2 linked regions of the Shumkonia mesophila genome follow. Each later gene encodes a partner of the first gene's protein in a complex. Links are inferred from orthologs where the notes say so. Each region holds a gene or a part of one and is shown on either strand. Other genes may lie near its edges.

Evidence for each region.
Region 2: the proteins of pabB (region 1) and ODR01_RS04270 are in contact, whole or in part, in a solved structure (PDB 8RP0), measured with the Escherichia coli proteins. The link is inferred for Shumkonia mesophila from one-to-one orthologs.

What each region holds. Positions count from the first base shown.
Region 1 is NZ_JAOTID010000001.1:422,936-428,346, reverse strand. What follows is about bases 2,137-5,114. They hold pabB (aminodeoxychorismate synthase component I), read left to right. Parts: upstream 2,137-2,918; coding sequence 2,919-4,310; downstream 4,311-5,114. Other genes in these bases: ODR01_RS01830 (aminotransferase class IV), read left to right, coding at 4,307-5,114; ODR01_RS01840 (2-hydroxyacid dehydrogenase), read left to right, coding at 2,137-2,898. Outside these bases: ODR01_RS01855 (NAD(P)H-dependent flavin oxidoreductase), read left to right, coding at 1-624; iron response transcriptional regulator IrrA, read left to right, coding at 737-1,159; ODR01_RS01845 (SH3 domain-containing protein), read right to left, coding at 1,228-1,737; more of ODR01_RS01840, read left to right, coding at 1,912-2,136; more of ODR01_RS01830, read left to right, coding at 5,115-5,122; ODR01_RS01825 (DsrE/DsrF/DrsH-like family protein), read right to left, coding at 5,119-5,411. UniProt on the Escherichia coli protein: Part of a heterodimeric complex that catalyzes the two-step biosynthesis of 4-amino-4-deoxychorismate (ADC), a precursor of p-aminobenzoate (PABA) and tetrahydrofolate.
Region 2 is NZ_JAOTID010000002.1:159,949-171,114, reverse strand. What follows is about bases 3,370-6,341. They hold ODR01_RS04270 (anthranilate synthase component II), read left to right. Parts: upstream 3,370-4,547; coding sequence 4,548-5,135; downstream 5,136-6,341. Other genes in these bases: trpC (indole-3-glycerol phosphate synthase TrpC), read left to right, coding at 6,172-6,341; trpD (anthranilate phosphoribosyltransferase), read left to right, coding at 5,132-6,175; ODR01_RS04275 (reverse transcriptase domain-containing protein), read left to right, coding at 3,370-4,266. Outside these bases: ODR01_RS04285 (LysR family transcriptional regulator), read right to left, coding at 79-981; ODR01_RS04280 (aldo/keto reductase), read left to right, coding at 1,100-2,254; more of ODR01_RS04275, read left to right, coding at 3,061-3,369; more of trpC, read left to right, coding at 6,342-6,981; cyclic pyranopterin monophosphate synthase MoaC, read left to right, coding at 6,986-7,462; ODR01_RS04250 (molybdopterin molybdotransferase MoeA), read left to right, coding at 7,459-8,655; transcriptional repressor LexA, read left to right, coding at 8,957-9,655; ODR01_RS04240 (hypothetical protein), read left to right, coding at 9,785-10,366; ODR01_RS04235 (hypothetical protein), read right to left, coding at 10,372-10,743; ODR01_RS04230 (DUF3047 domain-containing protein), read right to left, coding at 10,766-11,166. UniProt on the Escherichia coli protein: Part of a heterodimeric complex that catalyzes the two-step biosynthesis of 4-amino-4-deoxychorismate (ADC), a precursor of p-aminobenzoate (PABA) and tetrahydrofolate.

The sequences.
Region 1 (5,411 bases):
CTGACCCGCGAAAGCCCGGTGTCGGAGGCCTGGAAGAAGCGGCTGCTCAACCTCAAGAAGGGCGAGGTCTTCCTCAATCGCTTCAGCCCGACCGGCTTCTATTCGTCGGCCGTCAACAACAGCTTCATCCAGGAACTGCGCGGGCGCAGCGAGCGGCAGGTGGCGTTCACCCGCGAGCCGCTGGGCGAGCATACCGAGGCGCTGTCGGTGGGCGCGCGCGGCCGCCTGTTCTACCTGACCGCCGCCGACAAGGTGCGGGCCGAGGGCTGGATCGCCGAGGGCTACGTCACGCCGATGCAGACCCCCGATTCGACCCTCGTCTTCGTGACCCCGGGAAAGGCCGAGCAGATCCGCGCCGATCAGAGCGGCTGCATGGGCTGCCTTTCCGCCTGCCGGTTCAGCAACTGGGCCCAAAACGAGATCGGCAGCACCGGCAAGCTGGCCGACCCCCGCTCGTACTGCATCCAGAAGACGCTGCAGGACGTCGCCCACGGCGGCGACACCGACAGCAACCTGATGTTTTCCGGGCACAACGGCTATCGGTTCGCCGACGATCCGTTTTATGGCAACGGCTTCATTCCCACTGTCGGCGAGCTGGTCGAGCGGATGGCCAGCGGCGACTGAGGGGCGGGTCCGGGCAAAATACCCATAATTTTTGTGTTGATACCGGGAGTGAACTCCGATATCGTATTCGAATTATGCTTATTTCAAACAACAAAATAGCTATATAAGAAACATGACAAAAATACGCCCCTACAGCCATGTCATCGATCGTCTGCGCGCCGCCGGCCTGCGGCCGACGCGGCAACGATTGGCCTTGGCCAAGCTGCTGTTCGATGGCGGCGACCGCCACGTGACGGCGGAAATGCTGCATGCCGAGGTTTTGAACGCCAACGTGCGGGTGTCGCTGGCCACGGTCTACAACACCCTGCACCAGTTCACCTCGTGCGGGCTGCTCCGCGAAATCGTGGTCGACGCCTCGCGCTCGTACTTCGATACCAACATGTCCGAGCATCACCATTTCTACATGGAAGACGGCGGCGAGCTGCTCGACATCCCCGGCGACCAGATCGTGGTGTCCCGGCTTCCGGCGGTTCCGCAAGGCAAGCAGATCAAGCGCGTCGAAGTCATCGTGCGGGTCGGCCTCGAGAGGCACTGAGCCTCTCCGAGGCGAGGTTCCGGTTTTCTTTTTCGCGATGGGCGGTCAATGGCCGCCGCGAAGGCTGTCTATTCGACGGCCTCGTCCGCGTACGCCCCCCAGAACTCGACCCGGCGCAGCCATCCCTTGAAGCCGTCGATTTCGGCCTGGCACCAGGCGCTGCCGCCCGGGCAGCCCAGCAGGAAGCCGACGACGCCGGCTTCGGCGCGGACCACCGCCCGGCTGTCGGAATCGGGCTTGCTGCGCAGCGTGCGGGTGGCGCCGGTGACGATCAGCGTGCGCTTGCCGCTGACCAGGCTCTGGTGCATCCAGCCCTGGGTACCCTGCCAGTCGCGGACCTTTCGCCAGGTATGGTGCTCGGCGATGATCTCCAGCGGCACGTCCTTGCGCAGATAGACCCAGTCCTCCGGGTACTGGACCCCCGGTCCGGTGCGCAGCTTGGCCTTTTCCGAACGCAGGCTGACGAAGCGGGGCAGCGGCAGGCCGGTTCCCTCGGCGGCGGCGAGGGCCGGCGCCCCGGTCCCCAGCAGGAAAAAGACGGCAAGCGCAAGGGAAAGCGGGCGGATCGATCTCGGCACCGGGAGGTGACCTTTCAGGGCGGGTTGGCGGGCCCATTATAGGGCGAAGCGCGCGCGCCGGGTCAAGCCGGCCGTCGCGGCCGGGACGCCGGCCGGTCGTAAATACGCAAGGCTGGACAAGGCCCTGGCATGCTGCTATGGCCTGACCGGAGGTTGCAGACCGGAGGGCCGTGAATGGCGCAGACCAAGCCCGTCGTCGTCGTTACCCGAAAGCTTCCCGACGCCATCGAAACGCGGATGATGGAGCTGTTCAGCGCGCGCCTCAATCTCGACGACACGCAGATGACCCGGACTCAGCTTATCGAGGCGGTCAAGGACGCCGACGTGCTGACCCCCACCGTCACCGACCGCATCGACGCCGAGATCATCGCGGCGGCCGGACCGAACCTCAAGCTGATCGCCAACTTCGGCACCGGCGTCGATCACATCGACCTGGCCGCCGCCGCCGCGCGCGGCATCGTCGTCACCAACACGCCCGACGTGCTGACCGAGGATACCGCCGACATGGCCATGGCCATGATCCTGGCGGTGGCGCGCCGCCTGGGCGAGGGCGAGCGGGTTCTCAGGGCCGGCAAATGGTCGGGGTGGTCGCCGACCTGGATGCTTGGCCGGCGCATCAACGGCAAGCGCTTGGGGATCGTCGGCATGGGGCGCATCGGCCGCGCGCTGGCGGTGCGGGCCCGCGGCTTCGGGCTGTCCATCCACTACCACAACCGCCATCGGGTGCATCCCGACATCGAGGCCGAGCTGGAGGCCACCTATTGGGACAGCCTGGACCAGATGCTGGCCCGCATGGACATCATCTCGGTCAACTGCCCGCACACCCCGGCCACCTATCACCTGCTGTCGGCGCGCCGGCTGCGGCTGCTGGCGCCGCAGGCCTTCGTGGTCAACACCTCGCGCGGCGAGGTCATCGACGAAAGCGCGCTGACCCGCATGCTGGCGGCCGGCGAGATCGCCGGCGCCGCGCTCGACGTCTTCGAGAACGCGCCCGCCGTCAACCCCAAGCTGCTGGCCTTGGACAACGTCGTCCTGGTGCCGCACATGGGCTCGGCGACCATCGAGGGGCGCGTCGCCATGGGCGAGAGGGTGCTGATCAACATCAAGTCCTTCGTCGACGGCAACCCGCCGCCCGATCGCGTCCTTCTCGACGCGCCCTGAGCCCGCCGGCGACCGCCTCCATGTCCGCCGCCGCCCCGCCGCGGCCGTTGGCCCGGGCCATTCCCTTCGTCGAGCCGGCCGATGCCTTCGCCGCCTTCGCCGCCGATCCCGTTGCCGCGCTGCTCGACTCGGCGGCGCCGGCCGGCGGCCGTGGGCGTTATGCCTATATCGCCGCCGATCCGTTTCGCGTGCTGACCTGGCGGTGGGGCGATGCCGGCGACCCGCTGGCCCTTCTCGCCGCCGGGCTGGCCGGCCGGCCGTTGGCCGCCAACCCCGGCCTGCCGCCCTTTCAGGGAGGCGCCGTCGGCTTCCTCGGCTACGAGCTGGCCGGGACGCTCGAGCGGCTGGCGCCGCCCGCTGCCGCCGGGCCGGCGCTGCCCGATCTCTTCTTCGCCTTCTACGACACCGTCGCCGCCTTCGATCTCGAAGACCGCAAGGCCTGGGCGATCGCCGCCGACGTCGCGGCGGCCGGCCCGCGGCCGCCGGCCGGCCGCCGCCTGGAGGCGCTTGCCGCGCGCCTGGCCGCCGCGCCGGCGCCGCCGAACGACCCGGGCACCGCGTCCTCCTGGCGGGCCGAAACACCGCGCCCGGACTACGAGGCCAAGGTCGCGCGCACGGTGGACTACATCCGGGCCGGCGACATCTATCAGGCCAACCTGTCGCAGCGCTTCCTCGCCCCCCGCCCGCCCGGCCTCACGCCCTATCTGCTGCACAGGCGGGTACGCGCCGCCAGCCCGGCTCCGTTCGCGGCGCTGCTGGCCTGCGGGCCGGGGCAGACCGTCGTCTCGGCCTCGCCCGAGCGCTTCCTCAGGCTCGCCGCCGACGGCGCCATCGAGACCCGCCCCATCAAGGGCACCCGGCGGCGCGGCGCCGATGCCGCCGAGGACGCGGCCTTGGCGCGCCAGCTGATGGCCAGCGCCAAGGATCGGGCCGAGAACCTGATGATCGTCGATTTGCTGCGCAACGACCTGTCGCGCGTCGCCGTGACCGGCAGCGTCGGCGTGCCGGCGCTCTGCGAACTCGAAAGCTTCGCCTCCATCCATCACCTGGTGTCGGTCATCGAGGCCCGGCTTAAGCCCGGGCTGGGGCCGGTCGATCTCCTGCGCGCCGCTTTTCCCGGCGGCTCGATCACCGGGGCGCCGAAGATTCGCGCCATGGAGATCATCCGCGAGCTGGAGCCGGCCCGGCGCGGCCCCTATTGCGGGGCCATCGCCTGGATCGGCTTCGACGGGGCGATGGATTCCTCGATTGTCATCCGCACCCTGGTCGTCGACGGCGACGATGTCATCCTGCAGGCCGGCGGCGGCATCGTCGCCGATTCGCAGCCGGCGGCCGAGTACGAGGAGACGCTGGACAAGGCCAGACCCCTGATGGCATGCCTGGACCCCCGGAAAGGCGGCGGCATCCGATGACGATCTGGCTCGACGGCACGCTCATCCCCCTGGAATCGGCCCGCCTGCGCCCGGACGATCGCGGCTTCACCCTGGGCGACGGCCTGTTCGAGACGCTGGCCATCCGCGATCGAACGGTCTTGCGCGTGCCCGCCCATCTCGCCCGCCTGCGCGCGGGCTGCGCCGAGCTGGCCCTGCCGCTTCCCTACGGCGATGACGCTCTTGCCGAGGCGCTGACCCGGGTGGCGGCGGGGATGGAAACCGGCACCGCGCGGCTCACCGTCAGCCGCGGCCCGGCGCCGCGTGGCCTCAAGCCACCCGAAAAGCCGTTGCCCACGGTATTGATCACCGCCACTCCGGCCTCCCTGGCCCCACCCGCGCCGGCCGCCGTGGTGATCGCCGCCACGACGCGGCGCAATTCCCATTCCCCGCTGGCGCGCCTCAAGTCGCTCAACTACCTGGACGGGATCATTGCGTTGATGGAAGCCCACCGCCGCGGCGCCGACGACGCGCTGCTGCTCAACACCGCCGGCACGCTGGCCGAGGCGACGGCGGCCAACCTGTTCGCGGTGATCGAGGGCGTGGCGGTCACGCCCCCCATCGCCGACGGGGCGCTGCCCGGCCTCATGCGGGCGGCGGCGCGCGATGTGCTGAACGCCACGGAGCGCAGCCTGACCGCGGCCGATCTCGAAGCCGCATCGGAGATTTTTCTGACCAACGTCACCGGCATCCGCCCGGTGGTGCGACTCGAAGACCGGCCGGTGGGCCGGGGCCGGCCGGGCCCGGTGTGGGCGTCGCTGGGCGGCCTGGTCCTGGGGCGGGAAAGGCCCTAAATGAACAGCATGGCGCCTTTGGCCGAGGCGTCGGTGACGAAGGTGACGACGCCGCCGTCCTCGATCGGGATGTCGCCCCGGAGGTCGGTGCGGGAGAGATCCATCGCCTTCAGGCCCATCTCGCAGACCAGGAAGCGCACGCCGAGTTCCGGGCAGGCCGTCAGCAGTTCCTCGAAGGTGGCGACGCCCCTGGCCGCGAAGGCGTCGTCCATGGCCCCGGCGTCGGCCCAACCGTCGCTCGCCACCGGCAGTGCGCGCCACGAAGGCGTACCGTCGGCGGCCGGTTTCA
Region 2 (11,166 bases), on another replicon or contig:
GGTACCGTCCGTCACCGCTCCTCGCACTCCGGCTCTTGTTGTCAAACTGAACCGGCTTCGGCACCCCGCCGGCCGGGCCTATTCCCGTTCGCGCAGAATCTCGCGGGCGGTGTCGATGAAGGCCCGGAGCTTCGGAGCCAGGGCCGCCCGCTTCGGGTAGTAGAGGAACAGCCCGGGCTCCTCCTGGGCCGTTTCCGGCAACACCTGCGTCAGGCGGCCGGCGGCGATGTCGGCCCTGACCAGCGGCTCGAACAGATAGGCAAGCCCGACCCCGGCCAGGGCGAGGTCGCGGGCATAAAGGGTATGGTTGACGATGGTGCTGCCGGCCCCCTCGACGGTGACCTCCCGTTCTCCGTCGACAAGCTCCCAGCGATAAAGGCCGCCGCCGGTGATCATCCGGTAGGCGATGCAGTTGTGGTCCTTGAGGTCGGCGATGCCTTTGGGGCGTCCGCGCGCCGCCAGATAGGCGGGCGACGCCACGATGATGGCGGCGAACGGCGGCGTCAGACGGGTGGCGACCATGTCCTCGGCGATCATCTCGCCCAGGCGGGCGCCGGCATCGAAGCCGGCCGCCACAATGTCGACGATGGCGTCGTCGGCATAGATCTCGACGGTGACGCCGGGAAAGCGCTTGGCCATGGCGCCCACCACCGGCGTCAGGATGGGAAGGGCCGCGTTCGGCACGTTCAGCCGCAGCAGCCCGCCGACCCGGCCCTTGGCGGCGCGGATGCGCTCCACCCGCTCGCCGATGTCGCGCAAGGCCGGCGCCGCCGCCTCGACCAGCGCCCGTCCCGCCTCGGTCAGGGCGACGCTGCGCGTGGTGCGGGCGAACAGCGGCACGCCCAGCCGCTCCTCGACCAGGCGGACGGCGTGGCTGACCGCCGACGGGCTCATGCCCAGTTCGGACGCGGCGGCGGCGAAGCCGGCCCGCCGGGCGACCGTCAGGATGACCGGCAGGTGAATCAGAAGATCGCGGTCCATTCATGCATGATTTCACATGGTTCATGCGAATTGAACCATATTATCGCATTGACGGTTTTCCGGCATGGTCGGTTCCGACGGCGCGGCGATCCGCGCGACAACCGCAAAGGAAGCCCCCATGCCCGCAACGCCCAAACTGGACAGCTACTACACCCTCGGCCGCACCGGCCTGCGCGTCAGCCCCCTGGCCCTCGGCACCATGACCTTCGGCACCGAATGGGGCTGGGGATCGGACAAGGAAACCGCCCGCCGGATGGTCGACACCTACGTCGAGGCCGGCGGCAACTTCTTCGATACCGCCGATCTCTACACCAACGGCACCAGCGAAACCTGGCTCGGCGAATTCATCGCCGAGAGGAACCTGCGCGACAAGGCGGTGATCGCCACCAAGTTCACCTACAACGCCGAGCCCGGCAACCCCAACGCCGGCGGCAACGGCCGCAAGAACATGCTGCGCGCCGTCGAAGGGTCGCTGAAGCGCCTCGGCACCGACTACATCGATCTTTACTACCTGCACACCTGGGACCGGCTGACGCCGGCCGAGGAGGTCATGCGCACGCTCGACGACCTGGTGCGCTCGGGCAAGGTCCGCCATGTCGGCCTGTCGGACGTTCCCGCCTGGTATGCCTCGCGCGCCCAGGCCATCGCCGAATTCCGCGGCTACGAGCCCGTTTCCACCCTGCAGCTCGAATACTCCCTGGTCGAGCGCAACATCGAGCGCGAACACGTGGCGTTGGCCACCGGGCACGGCATGGGCATCACGGTGTGGAGCCCCTTGGGAAGCGGCCTGCTGTCGGGCAAGTACCGGCCAAGCGAGGACGGCGGCAGCGGCGCCGGGCGCCTCGAGACGATGAAGGGATCGACGATCCCGGCCTTCCAGAAGTTCACGCCGCGCAACTGGCGGATCGTCGCCGAGCTGGAAGCCGTGGCCAAGCAGATGAACCGCGGCATGGCCCAGGTCGCGCTCAACTGGATCGCCAACCGCCCTGGCGTGGCGTCCGTCATCCTCGGCGCCACCAAGCTCTCCCAGCTTGAGGACAACCTCGCCGCGCTCTCCTTCGCGATCCCGCCCGAATTGGCCGCCCGCCTCGACGCCGCCAGCGCCCCGGAGGCCCTCTTCCCCTACACCTTCTTCGAGGACGGGCAGCAGCAGAGGATTCATGGCGGCGTGACGGTCGCCGGCAAGCCCGAGGGCTATGCCCCGACCGTCCGCATCCCCGGCGTCGAAGCCGGTAGCGAGTTATGGGTGCCGGCCGCGACCGGCGAGCGGTAGCGCCGCCAGTCCGGGCCGGGTTGCCGCGAACCACCCCTTTCGATCAAAAACCCGGCCGTCGACGGCGAGTACCTGCATGCCAATTTTGCGGCAGCCTCAAACAAGCGGACACCACATTTGAGCACATTTATCTGCCAAGGTACGAAATATGGTAGCGCGAAGCGCAAATGCATGTTAGCGTGGTAGAGTCACGCCTTCGTATCCGAGGCTTGCCACGGATGCTGGCGGGAGATGCGTCGAAGACGTCCGAACCTGATCGAAACTGGGTTTCGTCCGAAATGGGCGCCCCAATGTCGACCAGGGGGTCGGCTCCACGGGAGCGGAGGGATGGCGCGCGGAAGACTTTTCCGACGTTGCCGCCCTGCAATCTCGGTCCTGTTGGAGTGCGGTTGACGTTTGTCGGGTGGCCCCAGGGTTCCAAAATCGTTGAGGAGGCTACTATGCATCTACACGTCGGCGGATCGGTTGGCATCGGACGCGGGGGAGCGCCAAGGTGGCGTGTCCGATGCAACTTTCTAGTTGCACTGGCGGCTTTGTTCATGTATTGTTCTACAGGGCCGAGTGATCCTTCGGAATTTTGGCAGCTTTCCGCAAAATTTAAATTTGCGGTGGTGTTGAATTCCGAAGGTTACTGTGGAGCAGCAAGCGGGGTTTCGTCCAAAATGGGCGCCCCAATGTCGACCAGGGGGTCGGCTCCACGGGAGCGGAGGGATGGCGCGCGGAAGACTTTTCCGACGTTGCCGCCCTGCAATCAGCCGCCCGAACTCAGTGTGGAACCCGTTTAATCGACGACACTGGGGGTAGGCTTGTTAGACTATCCAAAACCGACAAAAATCGCATCCTTAGCAAAATTGCGAAGCACATGGAATGACTCGCCTGACGCGGAAAAGACGAAGGCCGTTGGGATTGATGGTCAATCTGGAAGTAATTTTGCGAGAGATTTAACCCGGAATCTTGAAGTAATTAGGGACAAGTTGCTCTCAGGGACATTTGAGTTTCGTCCCTTACGACCCATTTCCATACCCAAAGTCAACTCGCCAATTCCCCGCATCATTTGCGTCCCAACGGTATCGGACCGGCTGATACAACGTCATATTTTAAATTATCTCGTCGAAGACGATAAGTTATCTGTTAAAAATAATGTTAGTTATGGCTTTATTAAAAACCGAGGAGTTAAAAAAGCTATAAAAAATGCCGTAAAGTTAAGGCATGAAAATCAGTGGGCTTTTAAATCGGACATCTCGTCATTTTTCGACAAAATTGACAGAGACAAATTGATATCGGATCTTTCTCGCAAACTTGGGAAATCAAGCGTCATACCAATTCTTTCAAAGGCTATTAGATGTGAGATTTCAACATCAGAAAAAGATATAAGAAAAACTATCGCAAATGCTGGAATTAAAGAAGGATTGGGGCTTCGGCAGGGAATGCCTCTATCTCCTTTGTTATCCAATTTTGTCCTTCGCAAATTCGATCAGGAATTCGAAAAAAGAAGATTAAAATTATTACGTTATGCTGACGATTTTATTGTATTTTGCAATAGCAAAGATGAATGCTTTCGCGCATTTGATCTTGCAGAAGAAACGCTGACCTCTCTAGGTCACAGCATACCAAGTCCAGGCAAATCTCCGAAAACCGTTATATGCTCGCCAAAGGAACCCGTAGAATTTCTCGGCATGGAAATAGCTGTGAAAGGATGCTCAGGTGAGTATGAATGCATAATTCCAAAATCCGTCTTTGATGAAGTAGACAAAAAGCTAAATGAATTTTATGATTTCAAGCACGTGTTTCTGAAGTATAGGAGTTTTTCTAAAACAGTTTTGGAAATAAATCAAAAAATGGATGGATTCGTTAACTATTATTTTTTCGGGAAAAATTTTTCATCACTTAAAGATTGCGTTTCAGACAAGCGTGCTAACGCCTTGCGGCACATAATGAAATGCATATTTGGCCCAGGGATATTTGAAAATCTCGACCCTATTCGCCGTCAATTTCTTGAAATCGACTTCTAATTATTGTGATAGTTCGTTTGCTTAGCGCAGGGCCGCAGTCGGTGTAGGCGGCAGGTCCAAAGTCACCCAGGACTTTTCATCGTCCCTCAATCGCCTCCTGTTGCTACGGCTAAGGATGTTTAACTCCAAAGAGACAAACTAATTGGCGCCGTCGCGGGCTTGACGCTGGCGGGGACGCCCTGCATTCTTGGCCTCCGCACCGCCGGGCGTGCGGACCCAGGGGGACGGAAGCTTTCAGATTGCTAATGCTACGCATTTGAAAAACTCCGTAACGCATTGATATGTATCTTCTTATCGATAACTACGACAGCTTCACCTACAACCTTCTGCACTACTTGGGAGAACTCGGGGCCGAGGTGGTGGTCAAGCGCAACGATGCGCTTTCGGCCGCCGAGGCGCTGGCCCTGAAACCGCAAGGCATCGTCCTCTCGCCGGGACCGTGCGATCCCGACCGGGCCGGCATCTGCCTCGACCTGATCGGCGCCGCCGCCGGCCGCGTGCCCCTTTTGGGGGTCTGCCTCGGCCATCAGGCCATCGGCCAGGCCTTCGGCGGTGCCGTGGTGCGCGCGCCCAAGCCCATGCACGGCAAGACCAGCCAGATCCGCCACGTCGCCAAGGGCATCTTCGCCGGCATCCCCAGCCCGTTTCCGGCCACCCGCTACCACTCGCTGATGGTCAGGCGCGACGACCTGCCCGACTGCCTGGAGATCACCGCCGAGAGCGAGGACGACGTCATCCAGGGCCTGGCCCACAAGACGCTGCCCATCTACGGCGTGCAGTTCCATCCCGAAAGCATCGCCTCGGAAAACGGCCACCACATCCTCGAGAATTTCATCCGCCTGACCCATGAAGGGAGGGCCGCCGCATGAACGCGCTGGCCGACATGAAGTCCCTGCTCGGCACGGTGGCGGGCGGCGCCTCGCTGACCGGGGCCGAGGCCGAGGCCGCGTTCGGCATCATCATGTCGGGCGACGCCACCCCGGCCCAGATCGGCGGCTTCCTGATGGCGCTGCGGGTGCGCGGCGAGACGGTCGACGAGATCACCGGCGCCGTGCGCGCCATGCGCGCCAAGGCGGTGACCATCAAGGCCCCGCCCGGCGCCATCGACATCGTCGGCACCGGCGGCGATTCGGCCGGCACCTTCAACATCTCGACCACCTCCGCCTTCGTCGTCGCCGGCGCCGGGGTGCCGGTCGCCAAGCACGGCAACCGCGCGGTGTCGTCGAAATCGGGCGCCGCCGACGTGCTGGCCGCGCTGGGCGTCAACCTCGACGCCGACATGCGCCTGATCGAGCGGGCCATCGCCGAGGCCGGCATCGGCTTCCTGATGGCGCCCCGCCATCACAGCGCCATGCGCCACGTCGCCGGGCCGCGCGGCGAACTGGGCGTGCGCACCATCTTCAACATCCTGGGGCCGCTGGCCAACCCGGCCGGCGTCAAGCGCCAGTTCACCGGCGCCTTCGACCGCAAGTGGATCGAGCCGATGGCCCAGACGCTGGCCAACCTCGGCAGCGAGGCGGCGTGGATCGTCAACGGCGCCGACGGCCTGGACGAGCTGACCACCACCGGCCCGTCCCATGTCGCCGCGCTGAAGGACGGCGCCGTCAGCACCTTCGAGGTGACGCCCGAGGAGGCCGGCCTGCCGCGGGCGCGGCCGGAAGACCTGAAAGGCGGCGACGCCGAAACCAACGCCGCCGCGCTGCGTGCCGTGCTGGGCGGCCGGAAGGGGCCGCTGCGCGACGTCGTGCTCTATAACGCCGGCGCCGCGCTGATCGTCGCCGGCAAGGCGAAAAACCTGAAGGACGGCGTCGCACTGGCCGCCCGTTCCGTCGATTCCGGGGTCGCCGCCGCCGCGCTGGAGCGGCTGATCGCCATCACCCGCGAGACGCCTCCGGGCACCGCCCCATGAGCGACGTGCTGGCCCGCATCTGCGCCGACAAGCGCACCCACGTCGCCCGCTGCAAGGCGGCCCGCCCGATGGGCACGGTGATCGGGGCGGCCCAGCAGGCGTCGCCGCCGCGCGGTTTCGCCGCCCGGCTCGAAGCGGCCGCCGCCGCCGGCTACGGACTGATCGCCGAGATCAAGAAGGCGTCCCCCTCCAAGGGTCTGATCCGCGCCGATTTCAACCCGCCGGCCCTGGCCCGCGCCTATGCCAAGGGCGGCGCCACCTGCCTTTCCGTGCTGACCGACGGCCCCTATTTCCGCGGCGCCGACGAATACCTGACGGCGGCCCGCGCCGCCGTCCCGCTTCCGGTCCTGCGCAAGGACTTCATGCTGGAGCCCTACCAGATCATCGAGGCCCGCGCGCTGGGCGCCGACGCCGTGCTCGTCATCATGGCCGCCGTCAGCGACCCGCAGGCGGTCGAGCTGGTGGCCGCCGCCCGCGAGTTCGGCATGGACGCCCTGATCGAGGTCCACGACGAGGCCGAGCTGGAGCGCGCCGCCCGGCTGGATGTCCGGCTGCTGGGCATCAACAACCGCAACCTCAAGACGCTCAAGGTCGACTTGGCCGTCACCGAAACCCTGGTCGCGCGCGCCCCCGCCGACCGCCTCGTGGTCAGCGAAAGCGGCCTCTACACCCCCGACGACTTGGCCCGCATGGCCCGCATCGGGGTGCGCTGCTTCCTGGTCGGCGAATCCCTGATGCGCCAGACCGATGTCGAGGCGGCGACCCGCGCCCTGCTGGCCGGCGCCCCGGCCCCGGCGAAGGAGTAAGGCCATGGCCGGGCTCAGCCATTTCGACGACAAGGGCGACGCCCGCATGGTCGACGTCTCGGCCAAGGCCGTTACCCAGCGCACCGCCACCGCCAAGGGCTCGGTGCTCGTGGCCCCCGAGACGCTGGCCCGCATCCAGGCCGGCGGCGTCAAGAAGGGCGACGTGCTCGGCGTCGCCCAGCTGGCCGGCATCATGGGGGCCAAGCGCACGTCCGATCTCATCCCGCTCTGCCACCCGCTGGGGCTGGATGCCGTCGAGATGCGCCTTTCCTGCGACGCCGGGCGCAACGCCGTCGACATCGAGGCGACCTGCCGCGTCGCGGGGCGCACCGGCGTCGAGATGGAGGCGCTGACCGCCGTCGCCGTGGCGGCGCTCACCGTCTATGACATGTGCAAGTCGATGGACCGCGCCATGCGCATCGTCGACATCCGCCTTGTGCACAAGGCCGGCGGCAAGTCCGGCACCTTCGAGGCCCCATGATGCTTTCCGTCGCCGAAGCCGTCGCCAAGGTCGTTTCCGGTTTCGCGCCGCTCGCCGTCGAGACGGTCGGTCTCGAGGCGGCGTTGGGCCGCGCCCTGGCCAGGGACGTCGCCGCGCAGCTCGACAGCCCGCCGCTGGACGTCTCGGCCATGGACGGCTATGCGCTGCGCGCCGCCGACGCCACCGCCGTGCCGGCGACGCTGACCCGGATCGGCCAGTCGGCGGCCGGCCACCCCTTTGCCGGCGCCGTCGGGGCGGGGCAGTGCGTGCGCATCTTCACCGGCGCCGTCATGCCGGCCGGCGCCGACGCCATCGTCATCCAGGAGGACGCCGAGGCCGCGGGCGACGCCGTCACCGTCCGCGAGGTGCCCAGGCCCGGCCGCTGGGTCCGCCGCGCCGGCATGGATTTTCGGCGGGGCGACGTCATGCTCAAGGCCGGGCGCCGGCTGACCGGGCGCGACATCGGGCTCGCCGCCGCCATGAACGTGCCGTGGCTCGCCGTCGCCCGCCGGCCGCGCGTCGCCATCCTCGCCACCGGCGACGAACTGGTGATGCCCGGCGAGCCGCTGGCCGAAGGCCAGATCGTCGGTTCCAACAGCCTGGCGGTGGCCGCCTACGTCACCGCCTTCGGCGGTCTTCCCGCGGTGCTGGGCATCGCCCGCGACACCGAGGAATCGCTGGCCGCCCTGCTGGCAGGCGCCCGGGGCGCCGACCTGCTGGTCACCATCGGCGGCGCCTCGGTCGGCGACCACGACCTGGTGCGCCAGGCGCTGGCCGCCCAGGGCTTCGACCTCGGCTTCTATCGGGTCGCCATGCGGCCGGGCAAGCCGCTCATCTTCGGGCGTCTCGGCGACGTGCCGGTGCTGGGGCTGCCGGGCAACCCGGTCTCGGTCGGCGTCACCTCGCTGCTGTTCCTGCGCCCGGCCATGAACGCCATGCTCGGACTTCCCGACCGCCGGGGACCGGCGCCGATGGCCCGCCTCGGGCGCGACCTGCCGGCCAACGACCTCCGCCAGGACTATCTGCGTTCCCGCCTGACGGTGGGCGAGGACGGCGAGCCCGTCGCCACCCCCTTCGAGGCCCAGGACAGCGCGCTGATGGCCCGCTTCGCCGACGCCGACTGCCTGGTGGTCCGCCCGCCCCATGCGCCGCCCGCCCGGGCCGGCGAACGGGTGGAGATCGTTCCCCTCTAGTATTTTGGGGACACCATACTTAATTCCCGCCGTCGGCTGCCTTGCTTCGGTTCGCTGGAATTAAGTATGGTGTCCCTAAAATACCCCCGAAATACCCCTGCCTCCCGTCACCAAATTGCCGCTTGACCCGGCACGAGAACTAAACTAGAACATGTGCCGACGTTTTGCTTTTGTTCCACATTTTGTGGTGCCGGTTTCGGGGTGACGCCAGACGTGCGACGGCGGCGGAGGGCCCCCGGGTCGAACGCATCGCAGCACCGCCGCCACGCCGCGAAACTGGGTGGCGGCCCGGAGTGACACCATGCTGACCCGCAAGCAGTACGAACTCCTCGTCTACATCAACGATCACCTGAAGAGCAAAGGCGTCTCGCCCTCCTTCGAGGAGATGAAGGAGGCCTTGAGCCTGCGCTCGAAATCCGGCATCCACCGGCTGATCACCGGGCTCGAGGAGCGCGGCTTCATCCGCCACCTGCCGCACCGCGCCCGCGCGCTCGAAGTCCTCAAGCTGCCGGAAAACGCCGAGGCCCCCAATGGCGCCTCGCGCGGCGCCTTCGCCCCCAAGGTCATCCGCGGCCAGTTCAAGCCCTCGACCGCCCGCGCCGCCCGGCCCGAGGCCGGGGCCGTGGAACTGCCGCTCTATGGCCTGATCGCCGCCGGCACGCCCATCGAGGCGATGCGCGACAACACGGCCTCCATCGACGTGCCGGCTTCCCTGCTCGGCACCGGCGAGCATTACGCGCTCAGCGTCGATGGCGATTCGATGATCGACGCCGGCATCGAGGACGGCGACACCGTGGTCATCCAGCGCTGCGAAACCGCCGACAACGGCACCATCGTCGTCGCCCTGGTCGAGAATACCGAGGTGACGCTGAAACGCCTGCGCCGGCGCGGCGATTCCATCGCGCTGGAGCCCGCCAACAAGAAATACGAAACCCGCATCTTCGGCCCCGACCAGGTCCAGGTGCAGGGCAAACTGGTGGGACTGATTCGCAAGTACTAACGGCCGTCGATCGCGTCATGGGAATGCGGGTTGTGCCTCCGCACGGAGGGCATCGGATACGATCCCCTGGTAAAATGGCGGTTGTCGCTCTACCTTAACGTGCGCTTGGCATGGCGTGGGGGAGTTGCCATGAGAAGAATCGTCGTCGGCTTCCTGCTGTTAACGATAAGTGCGTGCGTGGCTGTGCCTCAAGGGCCGCAGGTCGCCGGCGGCACCAGGATCACGCAACTTGGTATTTCGTTCGCTGTTCCCGAAGGCAGGTCGTGGACCGTACTCGTTCAGTCGACCTACCAAGTAATGCTTGGCGCGCGCGGAAATTCGCCGAATGAAACCCTGATAACGGCCATCGGCACCTACAACGTTCCCGCATTTGATGTACCGGAGGGATTTTTAAACTTCGTGAAATCCGGACGTGCCAACGAACCGAAAACAGGAACGTTCGAAGTCATCAGGAATGATGAACAGTGGTATGCCGAGCGATCAGAAACCTGCGTCAAACATGAATCCGCGGCTAAAGACTTCGCGGCTAAACGCGGAGGCGCGTTTACTATGATCGAGTACTATGGAATGAATTGCATCCACCCGGGAAATCCATCAGTCGGCATCTTCGTCGAATTCTCCAGGAAGGGACCTTCCGGCGTTGAATTTCCGCAGTTCAGGGCGATGGGAGAGCGGTTGCTTAAGTCAGTCGAGTTTACATCCTACAAGTAACGGGTTTACGCGAGGGGGCTTGGATCCTGCTGGTTGTCCCCCGTTCGCCCCAACACCGTCACGATATCGAGGACCTGCACGCCTTCCGGCAGTTCGATCAGAAACTCGGCGTCGCGCTTAAGGTGATGGATGCGCCGGGGGTCCGGCCCGGCGAAGCGCGACATGGCCTCGACGCTCTCCCAATAGGAGATGGTGACGAACTCCGTTTCCCCGGGCCGGTCCTCGCGGAACATCTGCACGCCCAGCGCCTTCCCGGCCAGCGGCTTGACGCCCTCCTCATAGAGATACGCCGCGTAGGCGTCGGCCTTGGCCGCCTCGGTGCGGCCGCGCCAGATGCGGGCGATGGCGGGGCGCAAAAGGTGGCGGGCATCCGTCATGGCATCCTCCTCGTTTCGTACCCTACCCCTCCTCGGGCAGGAAGCGCACGCCGCCGTACCAGGCCGAGGCCGTGGCGGCGCGGTTGTCGCAATCGGTCATAATGGCCACGGCGTCGATGGCGTCGATGTCGAGGCCGTGGTAGCGCCTGAAATCGTCGCGCAGGTTGCGCCGCTCGGTCACCCAGCCCATCGGCGCCTTGGGCGGCCCTGATCGCACGGCGACGATATGGGCGTTGGCGGTAAAGGCGTTGGGCCAGTCGGCGCCGGCCGGCTTGGCGCTGGCCCAGACGTAGTTGATGGCCCGGGTGGCGAACGGGTTGAAGCCGCCCTTCCTGACGAAATAGAGGCGGGCCGGGTAGTCGTCGCCCTCCTTGCGGGCCTCGTCGGCGCCGTCGGGGAACACGCCCTCGATCCCCCACGACC